DNA from 2 places in the Streptomyces sp. NPDC008125 genome. Region 1 is predicted to be linked to the other one. Evidence: riboswitches for the same ligand, from Rfam matches in the RefSeq annotation. Region 1 holds a riboswitch; the other holds the start of a gene.
What was found. A riboswitch is a leader RNA that binds a small molecule or an ion and turns the genes downstream of it on or off. The one in region 1 is predicted to bind thiamine pyrophosphate.
Positions count from the first base shown of each region.

Region 2: it holds a riboswitch for thiamine pyrophosphate, as region 1 does, so the genes downstream of both, ACFZAX_RS17145 (thiamine ABC transporter substrate-binding protein) here and thiC (phosphomethylpyrimidine synthase ThiC) in region 1, are expected to answer to the same signal.

Region 1 covers NZ_JBIBHR010000014.1:204,386-209,776, forward strand. The annotation lists gene ACFZAX_RS24135 (hypothetical protein) at 1-322, shown strand, start outside; gene thiC (phosphomethylpyrimidine synthase ThiC) at 393-2,189, opposite strand; TPP riboswitch at 2,182-2,314, opposite strand; gene ACFZAX_RS24145 (YibE/F family protein) at 2,386-3,717, shown strand; gene ACFZAX_RS24150 (SsgA family sporulation/cell division regulator) at 3,766-4,203, opposite strand; gene ACFZAX_RS24155 (helix-turn-helix domain-containing protein) at 4,305-5,075, opposite strand.
Region 2 covers NZ_JBIBHR010000009.1:87,774-93,164, forward strand. The annotation lists gene ACFZAX_RS17140 (ABC transporter permease subunit) at 1-1,170, opposite strand, end outside; gene ACFZAX_RS17145 (thiamine ABC transporter substrate-binding protein) at 1,266-2,360, opposite strand; TPP riboswitch at 2,442-2,558, opposite strand; gene rlmN (23S rRNA (adenine(2503)-C(2))-methyltransferase RlmN) at 2,661-3,767, opposite strand; gene ACFZAX_RS17155 (phosphatidate cytidylyltransferase) at 3,926-5,032, opposite strand; gene frr (ribosome recycling factor) at 5,032-5,391, opposite strand, start outside.

The DNA of each region.
Region 1 (5,391 bases):
GGAGGAGGTCGCCCGGGCCAGGGAGGCCTGGCGCCATGCCCTGCTGGAACGCGGCATACTCCCGTTCCTCCGCGACGCACTGGACGACCCGACCGCCGCCCCGGCCGCCCGCACCCCCCGGCCGTCACCGAACCGCATCCCGAAGATCGGGTACAGCAGCCCGGACTTCTCGACCCCGCAGGACGGCTCGCGCCGAAGTCCCCGGCCGTCCTTCACCAGCCCCGACTTCAGCAGCCCCGATTTCAGCAGCCCGGACTTCGACGGTCCGGGCTTCGAAGGCCCGGGCTTCGGGAGTCCGGACCGGGACGGCTCCGCACCCTGAGATCGGCCCACCAAACGTGCACCTGCCGCCCCGGGTGGCGCCGGCCCCGTGAAGGCCGGCGCCGTCCGGCTCAGTCGGCCAGCGGCAGATAGACCCGCCCGCCGGACGCGGCGAACTCCTTCGACTTCGCCAGCATCCCCGCCTCGATCTCCTCCTCGGAGGCGGACGGAGCCAGGTCCGGCGCGAACTGTTCGGTGATGCTCCGGCTGATCTTCATCGAGCAGAACTTCGGCCCGCACATCGAGCAGAAGTGCGCCGTCTTGGCGGGTTCGGCGGGCAGCGTCTCGTCGTGGAACGCGCGGGCCGTGTCCGGGTCGAGCGCCAGGTTGAACTGGTCCTCCCAGCGGAACTCGAACCGGGCGTCCGACAGCGCGTCGTCCCACTCCTGCGCGCCCGGGTGGCCCTTGGCCAGGTCGGCGGCGTGGGCCGCGATCTTGTAGGTGATGACCCCGGTCTTCACGTCGTCCCGGTCGGGCAGCCCCAGGTGCTCCTTGGGTGTCACGTAGCAGAGCATCGCCGTGCCCCACCAGGCGATCATCGCCGCGCCGATCCCGGAGGTGATGTGGTCGTACGCCGGCGCGACATCGGTGGTCAGAGGGCCGAGGGTGTAGAACGGCGCCTCCTCGCAGATCTCCTGCTGGAGGTCGATGTTCTCCTTGATCTTGTGCATCGGGACGTGCCCCGGGCCCTCGATCATCGTCTGCACGCCGTACCGCTTGGCGATGGTGTTGAGCTCGCCGAGGGTACGCAGTTCGGCGAACTGCGCCTCGTCGTTGGCGTCGGCGATGGAACCGGGCCGCAGCCCGTCCCCGAGCGAGTACGTCACGTCGTACGTCGCCAGGAGCTCACAGAGCTCCTCGAAGTTCTCGTGGAGGAACGACTCCTTGTGGTGCGCGAGGCACCAGGCCGCCATGATCGAGCCGCCCCGGGAGACGATGCCGGTCTTGCGGCGCGCCGTCAGCGGGACGTAGGGCAGGCGCACGCCGGCGTGCACCGTCATGTAATCCACGCCCTGCTCGGCCTGCTCGACGACCGTGTCCTTGTAGATCTCCCAGGTCAGCTCCTCCGCCCGGCCGTCGACCTTCTCGAGTGCCTGGTAGAGCGGGACGGTACCGATGGGCACGGGGGAGTTCCGGAGCACCCACTCACGGGTGGTGTGGATGTTGCGGCCGGTGGACAGGTCCATGACCGTGTCGGCGCCCCACCGCGTCGCCCAGGCCATCTTGTCCACCTCCTCCTCGATGGAGGAGGTCACGGCCGAGTTGCCGATGTTGGCGTTGACCTTCACCAGGAACCGCTTGCCGATGATCATCGGCTCGATCTCCGGGTGGTTCACGTTGGCGGGCAGCACCGCCCGGCCGGCCGCGATCTCCTCACGTACGACCTCGGGGTCGACGTTCTCGCGAATCGCGACGTACTCCATCTCCGGGGTGATCTCCCCCCGCCGGGCGTACGCGAGCTGGGTGACGGGGCGGCCGTCGCGGCTGCGCCGTGGCGCGCGGGAGCCGCCGGGGAAGACCGCGTCGAGGTTGCGCAGCCCGCCGCGCGAGGCGGGCGAGCGGCCGTCGTCCTCCGGACGGACCGGGCGCCCCTCGTACTCCTCGGTGTCCCCCCGGTCCTCGATCCAGCCGCCGCGCACGGAGGCGAGACCCTGGCGGACGTCGGTGGTGACGGTGGGATCGGTGTACGGACCGGACGTGTCGTAGAGCGTCACGTCCCTGCCGTTGGTCAGGTGCACCTGACGGACCGGCACCCGGAGGCCGGGGCGCGAGCCCTCGACGTATCCCTTGTGCCAGCCGATGGACTTTCCCGCCCCGACGCTCTCGTTCGTCGTGGAGGCAGGCGTGCGTGCGTCCGATGTGGTCATGAGACCTACTCCCTACGCCGGCATTACCCGGTAACAGGTTCAGCGGTCGGCGCAGCGTGTCCCGTGAGGATTCACGAGGTCAGCGCCCTCTCAGCCCGGTGCTCCGAGCTCCCGCGTGTGCAAAGGTGCCACCACGCTAACGCCCGCCCGGCCGTGCTGACCAGGGGGCCTCCCGCGTTCTTGCGATGATCGCCCGGTGACCTCCTCCCAGGACCATCCCGAACCTCAGGACCACTCACACGGCCATACGCACAGCCATGGCCCCGCGGCACCCGTCTCGACCCATCTGCGCAAGGTCATCGCATGCGTGCTGATCCCCTTCGCCGTAGCGGTGGTCGTCGGCCTGGCGGTGCTCTGGCCCGGCGGCACTCCCGCGCACGAGCGCACCGGTGTGGGTTTCGACCGGCAGACCGAGCAGGGCGAGGTGGTGAAGGTGGAGCGGGTGAACTGCGCGGACGTCAACGCCGCCCAAGTACCCGCCACAGGGGGTGGGTCGACGGGCTCCGGGCCGGGTGCGGCGGCCGGGGAGACCGGCGACTGCAAGAAGGCCACCATCGAGGTGACCAGCGGCAAGGACAAGGGCCGCACCTTCGGCGAGATCGTCCAGCCGGAGGCGTCACGCCAGTTGAGCGAGGGCCAGGGGGTGGTGCTGGCGTACGCGCCGGACGCCCCGCACGACCTGCAGTACTCGGTCACCGACGTGGACCGGAAGCTGCCGATGGCCCTGCTGGCCGGCATCTTCGCCGTCGCCGTCGTGGTGGTGGGACGGCTGCGCGGGGTGATGGCGCTCGTGGCACTCGCCGTCTCCTTCGCCGTGCTGACCCTGTTCATCCTCCCGGCGATCCTGCAGGGGTCAAACCCGTTGCTGGTGGCGGTGGTCGGGGCGAGCGCGATCATGCTCATCGCGCTGTACACCTGCCACGGAGTGACGGCGCGAACCTCGGTGGCGGTGATCGGCACGCTGATCTCGCTGGTGCTGATCGGGCTGCTGGGCTCGGTCTTCATCGACTGGGCGGGGCTGACCGGCAACACCGACGACAACACCGGCCTGATCCACGGCCTCTATCCGGACATCGACATGAGCGGTCTGCTCCTGGCCGGTGTCATCATCGGTTCGCTCGGGGTCCTCGACGACGTGACGGTCACCCAGACGTCGGCCGTGTGGGAGCTGCACCAGGCGAACCCGACCATGGGGGCGCGCGGGCTCTACGGAGCGGGCATCAGGATCGGGCGCGACCACATCGCCTCGGTGGTCAACACCCTGGTGCTCGCGTACGCGGGCGCGGCGCTGCCCCTGCTGCTGCTGTTCTCCATCGCGCAGAGCAGTGTGGGCACGGTCGCCAACAGCGAGCTGGTAGCCGAGGAGATCGTCCGCACACTCGTCGGCTCGATCGGACTGGTCGCCTCGGTGCCCGTCACGACGGCGCTCGCCGCTCTGGTGGTGTCCGCGGACCGCACAGGGCTCGGCGCGGAAGCCGGAGCTCCTGCACCCGTACGGACCGGGAGGGGCCGCCGCCGCAGGAAGTGAGCGCGGAAGCGGGCTGGAGGGCCCAAAAGTCAGCGGGCTGACAGCCTGTCAGCCCGCGTTCTGCTCCTCGGCGAGGATCCTTCCGAGCGCCTCTTCGAGGTTGCCGTCGAAGTCACCCTGCGTGTGCTCCTGCCCCAGTGGCACCAGCTTGTCCGTCCGGTCGAGAAACGCCACGAGTGGCGCCGTGCCGGCCCGGAACAGCGCCCGGTCCGCCCCGACCTGCAGCCGGATGTGCACGTCACAGAGCCCCTCGGGTTCGGTGGGACCGATGTGCACATCACCGTCGCCGCTGGGACTGTTGAGGCCGTCGAGCAGCAGCTCACGGCCAAAAGCCCAGGTGACCGGGGCATCACCCGGCAGGTGGAAGGTCATACGGATCGCGTACGGATCGCTCACCTCGTAACGGAGCTCCACCGGAATACGGAACGAGAGCTCCTCCGAAACGAGGAAACTCATCATGACCTCTGCTTGAACCGACTCGCGCATCGTTCAACCCCGCAGTAGATGAATCTGGCCAGGAATGATCCCCCATGGCCCTATTGACGCCATCGTGGTGCACGCGATAGCAGATCACAAGGAGTGATTTTTCAGATACTGATAGAGAACACGAACGAACGCAAGAGCCGGGCCACTTCGCCACGTAGTTGTTCGACTGCGGGGAGCAACTGGTCCTGGCGGTCCCAGGGTAGAGAAATGGCCATCGCGGCGACGGCCGAACCTGCGGTGATGGGGATGGCGGCGCAGACCGTTCCGAGTGCGTACTCCTGTCGCTCAATGACAGGTTTCATACGCTCCATCGAACGCAATCGCTCAAGTAGGACCGGGCGATCTCGCACTGAGTAACGGGTCAGCGGACGCACCGGATGGCGGAGCAGGTGGTCCTCCCGCGCCTTCTCGTCGAGCTGTCCGAGCAGGCACTGACCCAGCGCGTGGGCATGCCCGGTCTCGCCGAAGGGGGCCCACTCGTCGACGGCGGGCGTCTCGGCGGAGTCCGCCACGGCGACCAGCTCGATCTCGCCCTCCCGGTAGACGGCGCAGTACACCGGGGCTCCCAACTCGTCGCACCAGCGCGCGAGGGAGTCGTTGAGCCTGCCGCGCCTGCTCTCCTCGGCCGCCCGGCCGGACATCCGCTCGGCGGCGGCGCCGAGCACGAAGACACCGTTCTCCCGCCGGAGGTAGCCCTCGTGGGCCAGGGTGCGCAGCAGGTGATAGGCCGTCGGCAGCGGCAGTCCCGCTTCCCGCGCGAGCTGCTTGGCGGGAGCGCCGTCCTGATGGGCGCCCACCGCCTCCAGCAGTCTCAGGGCCCGCTGGACCGAACCGATCAGCGTCGGGACAGTGGTGGTCGATGCCGTGGTCACGGTCACCCCCAGGCATGGTGACGGGCGGTCAGCCCTCCCGTGGAGGCCGCCCCCACGGGCGTGCCGCGAGCCCGGGCGCGCATTCGACTGTCGCGGAACCATTGGTCAGGATGGTGACGGACAGTTACTTACCCGGGCGGCGGCAGCGAACCGTCACTGTAGCCGCAGGGGCCATTCGTGGGGCGATTTCGGGCCTCGCTTAGCTCTGCCGGGCTAATCCGCGCCACTCTCCGTGATCAGCGGACCGACGCGGTCTCCTCGGCGGGCGGTAGGCCGGGAGATGCCGCGCCGCCGGGTTGGCGGTTCGCCGGGTTGG
Region 2 (5,391 bases), on a different contig from region 1:
GATCAGGAAGCCGAAGCCGACGGTGACCGCGGAGACGCCGAGCGGCAGCATGAGGAGCGCGTCGAAGCCCCGGACCAGCCGCCCCGCCCGGCGGGTGAGCGCGGCGGCGGCGAGCCCTCCGACGACGAGGGAGATGCCGGTCGCGGCGAGGGCGTACTGGAGGGAGTTCCAGATCGCCTCCAGCGGGGCGACGAGGAAGGTGGAACCGCTGGCTTCGGCCGATCCCAGGGCCCGGTAGTAGGCCAGTCCGTGCCCGCCCGGCTGGTCGAAGGACCGCTCCACCAGCACCCCGAGGGGCAGCAGGATGAGGATCAGCACGGTCAGCAGGAGCCCCCCGAGGAGCGCCCACTGGCCGGCGCCACGCGGGCGGCGGGCGGTCTGCGCCGGGTCGACGAGGCGCAGGGCCCTCTCCCGGCTGCGTACCGTACGCGCGTGTACGGCCAGGATGGCGCCGACGGCGACGAACTGGACGAGGGTCAGTACCGCGGCGGTGGGCAGGTCGAGCAACTGCGCGGTCTGCCGGTAGATCTCCACTTCGAGCGTGGAGTAGGCGGGACCGCCGAGGATCTGTACGACACCGAACGAGGTGAACGTGAACAGGAAGACCATGAGAGCGGCGGCGCCCACGGCGGGGGCGAGCGCGGGCAGCGTCACCCGGCGCCAGGCGGCGAACCGCCCCGCGCCGAGCACCCGGGCGGCCTCCTCCTGGCGCGGGTCGAGCTGCGACCAGAGCCCGCCGACGGTCCGTACGACCACGGCGTAGTTGAAGAAGACGTGGGCCAGCAGGATCGCCCAGACGGTGGTGTCGAGGCGTATCCCCCACAGCTCGTCGAGCAGCCCACCGCGTCCGAGCAGGGCGAGGAAGGCGGTGCCGACGACGACGGTCGGCAGCACGAACGGCACGGTGACGATCGCGCGCAGCAGCTGTTTGCCGGGGAATTCGAGCCGGGCGAAGACGTAGGCGCCGGGGAGCGCGATCAGCAGGGTCAGCGCGGTGGAGGCGAACGCCTGCCAGGTGGTGAACCAGAGGACGCCCCCGAGGTCCGCCCGGCCGAGGACCTCGCCGAAGCGCGCGAACTGCCAGCCGTCCTCGGTCTTCAGCCCCCGGGCCACGATCGCGGCGACCGGGTACGCGAAGAACAGCCCGAAGAACGCGACGGGCACGGCCATCAGGCCGAGCCGCGTCGCGAGGGAGCGCGCGCCGCCGGTGGTGGTGGTGCGGGGGCGCGCGGCGGGTCCGGCTGTCTTCGGCACGGGGGGCTTCGTCACTTCACGACGAGCGAGGTCCAGGTCCGGACCCACTGCTCACGGTTGGCGGCGATCTCCTCGGGGGCCACGGTGAACGGCTTGTCCACGGTGGCGCCGAACTTGGTGTAGACCTCCGGCGGCTTCGCGTCCTTGAGGACGGGGTCGACGAACATCTGGAGCGGCATGTCCTCCTGGAACGTCCTGCTGATCAGGAAGTCCAGCAGTGCCTTGCCGCCGGCCTCGTTCTTCGCCCCGTCCAGCAGACCGGCGAACTCGATCTGGCGGAAGCAGGTCGCGGTGGCGACGCCGGTGGGGGCCTCGGCCGGCTGCGGGTCGGCGTAGTAGACCTCGGCCGGCGGGCTGGAGGCGTAGGAGACGACGAGCGGGCGGTCCGCGTTCGCCTTCTTGCCGCCCGCGGAGCCCGAGAACTCCTCGTTGTACGCCTGCTCCCAGCCGTCGACGACCTTGACGCCGTTGGCCTTCAGCTTCTTCCAGTAGTCCTGGTAGCCCTTCTCGCCGGAGTCGGCGACGGTGCCGAGCAGGAAGCCGAGGCCGGGCGAGGAGGTGGCGGCGTTCTCGGTGACCAGGAGGTTCTTGTACGCGGGCTTCAGCAGGTCCGCGAAGGACTGCGGCGGGTCCAGCTTCTTGTCGGCGAAGTACTTCTTGTCGTAGTTGACGCAGATGTCGCCGGTGTCGACTGGCGTGACCCGGTGCTTGGCGTCGAGCTGGGTGTCGGCCGAGACGTCGTCCAGTCCCTTCGCCTTGTAGGGGGTGAAGAGGCCCTGGTCGAGGGCGCGGGAGAGCAGCGTGTTGTCGACGCCGAAGAAGACGTCGCCGCGCGGGGAGCCCTTGGTGAGGATCTCCTGGTTGAGGGCCGCTCCTGCGTCGCCGCTCTTGAGGACCTTGACCGTGTAGCCGGTCTCCTTCGTGAACTCCTTGAGCACGTCGTCCGAGGCGGTGAACGAGTCGTGACTGACCAGGGTGACGGTCGTGGAGCCCTTGGAGGCGCCCGAGCCGGACGTGTCGTCGTCGGAGCTTCCGCAGCCGGCGAGTGCGGTGACGCCGAGTGCGGCGGCGAGCGCGGTCGCCGCGTACTTCGTCGTGGTGTGCATGTGGTTCCTCCTGGAGGTGACCAGGAAGAGACGCGGCCCCGCGCGCTCCGGCGGATTCCGGAAGCGGGCAGGGCGCAACAGCTTGAGTAATGACCGAACTTCCTACCCGGAATGACCCGGGCGAGGTTCAGAGGGTCTGCGGCCATCCGTTCACCGGTGCCGCACTCTCAGCGCTGTGGCGCTCCCCTGTCGGAATATGAAGTTGAATGCGGGGGCCAGGCTACACGGACCCTGTGCGGGGGCTTTGCCCCGGTCGGACCGACAGCGGCCGACCGACCGGGGCATCCCGAAGGGGTTTGCTCAGCGCTCGGCGGCGGCCAGCTGTCCGCAGGCCCCGTCGATCTCCTGGCCACGGGTGTCGCGCACCGTGACGGGCACTCCGTGGGCGGCGATGGCCTCCACGAACGCCTTCTCGTCCTCGGGGCGGGAGGCGGTCCACTTCGAGCCGGGCGTCGGGTTGAGCGGGATGAGGTTGACGTGCACCCGCTTGCCCTTGAGCAGCCGGCCGAGCCGGTCGCCCCGCCACGCCTGGTCGTTGATGTCGCGGATCAGGGCGTACTCGATGGAGATCCGGCGGCCGGACTTCTCGGCGTACTCCCACGCGGCGTCGAGCACCTCGCGGACCTTCCAGCGGGTGTTCACGGGCACGAGGGTGTCCCGGAGCTCGTCGTCCGGGGCGTGCAGCGAGACGGCGAGACGGCACTTGAAGCCCTCGTCCGCGAAGCGCAGCATGGCGGGCACCAGGCCCACCGTGGAGACGGTGATGCCGCGCTGGGAGAGGCCCAGGCCGTCCGGCTCCGGGTCGGTCAGCCGGCGGATGGCGCCGACGACGCGGTTGTAGTTGGCCAGCGGCTCCCCCATCCCCATGAAGACGATGTTGGAGAGGCGCGCGGGCCCGCCCGGCACCTCGCCGTCGCGCAGCGCCCGCATACCGTCCACGATCTGGTGCACGATCTCGGCGGTGGAGAGGTTCCGGTCGAGACCGGCCTGTCCGGTCGCGCAGAACGGGCAGTTCATCCCGCAGCCGGCCTGTGACGAGATGCACATCGTCACGCGCTCGGGGTAGCGCATGAGGACGGACTCGACCAGCGTCCCGTCGTGCAGCTTCCAGAGCGTTTTGCGGGTGGTGTCGTCGTCGCAGCTGATGTGGCGGACCACCGACATGAGGTCCGGGAACAGCGCTTCCGCGAGCTTGTCCCGCGATCCTGCGGGGATGTTCGTCCACTCCGACGGATCGTGCGCGTACCGCGCGAAGTAGTGCTGCGAGAGCTGCTGCGCGCGGAACGGCTTCTCGCCGGTCGCGGCGACTGCTTCCTTGCGCTCGGCGGGCGTGAGGTCGGCGAGGTGGCGCGGGGGCTTCTTGGCTCCGCGGGGCGCGACGAAAGTGAGTTCTCCGGGCTTAGGCATGGTTCTTCCAGTGTCGCAGACGCGACGGGAAGGGCCCGCCGTCCTGTGGACAGCGGGCCCTCGACGCGTAAGGACGCAGGTGGAGCACGGTGGGCGGAAGCGTTCCGGCCGGTGGGGCACGGCCCGTGGACCGCAGCCGGAACGTATCGCCTGAAACCTCAGCCGCTGCCGACGAACAGCACCAGGAGCAGCCAGACCACCGGAGCGGTCGGCAGGAGCGAGTCCAGCCGGTCCATGATCCCGCCGTGACCGGGCAACAGCGTGCCCATGTCCTTGATGCCGAGATCGCGCTTGATCATGGACTCGCCGAGGTCGCCGAGGGTGGCGCTGGCGGCGACCGCCAGTCCGAGCAGCAGACCCTGCCACCAGGTGCCGTCGTCGATCAGGAACTGCACGCACAGCGCGCCGCCCACCATCGCGAAGGCGATGGCCCCGAACAGGCCTTCGCGGGTCTTTCCGGGGCTGATGCGCGGGGCGAGCTTGTGCTTGCCGAACCGCCAGCCGACCGCGTACGCGCCGGTGTCGCTGACCACGGTCAGTATCAGGAAGGTCAGCACCCGCCACGCTCCGTCGTCCGCGGCCAGCATCAGCGCGACGAACGTGGCCAGGAACGGTACGTAGAACGCGGCGAAGACACCCGCGGTGACGTCCCGCAGGTATCCCTCCGGCTTCTCGGTCATCCGCCCGACGAGTACGGCGAGCGAGGTGAGCGCCATCGCGATCCAGGCGCCGTCCGCCCCCCACTCGTAGCCGGCCACGACCATGGCGGCGCCGCCCACCGCGAGCGGGACGAGCGGAGCCTTGATCGACTTCCGCTCGGCCAGCCGGGAGGTGAGTTCCCAGAGGCCGACGACGACGGCGACGGCGATGACGCCGACGAAGACGGCCTTCACGACGAACAGCGAGGCGATGACGACGGCGCCGAGGCCCACGCCGACCCCTATGGCCGCCCGCAGGTCACGCCCCGCCCGCTTCTTCTGCGGAGCGGGGGGCGGGGCGGGCGCGGGTGCCTGCGGGGTGGGCGCGGGCGCCTGCGGCACCTCGTCGCGGAACAGGGGGCCACTGATGTGCGTGGCGTCCCCGTCCCGGCCGTCGTGGTCGTCTGCGTCGTCTCTACCTGCGTCGGGAGTGTCCGGCACGATGGGCATGGGCCGAGTCTGCTGGGCGCCGTGCGCATCGTGGGCAGGACCCGCCGGAGCGGCCCCGATCTCGGACGTGCCCCAGTAACCGGCTCCCTGCGGGGCGCCCCAGGAGGAGTCGTTCATCAGACTTCGAGCAGCTCGGCTTCCTTGTGCTTCAGCAGCTCGTCCACCTGCGTGACGTACTTCGCGGTGGTGTCGTCGAGCTCCTTCTCCGCGCGGCGCACCTCGTCCTCGCCGGACTCCTTGTCCTTGACGAGCTTGTCGAGCGTCTCCTTCGCCTTGCGGCGGATGGAGCGGATCGAGATCTTGGAGTCCTCGGCCTTCGTCTTGGCGACCTTGATGTACTCCTTGCGGCGGTCCTGGGTGAGCTCGGGGAAGACCACCCGGATGATATTGCCGTCGTTGCTGGGGTTGACGCCCAGGTCGGAGTCGCGGATCGCCTGCTCGATGTTGCGCAGCGCGGTCTTGTCGAACGGCGTCAC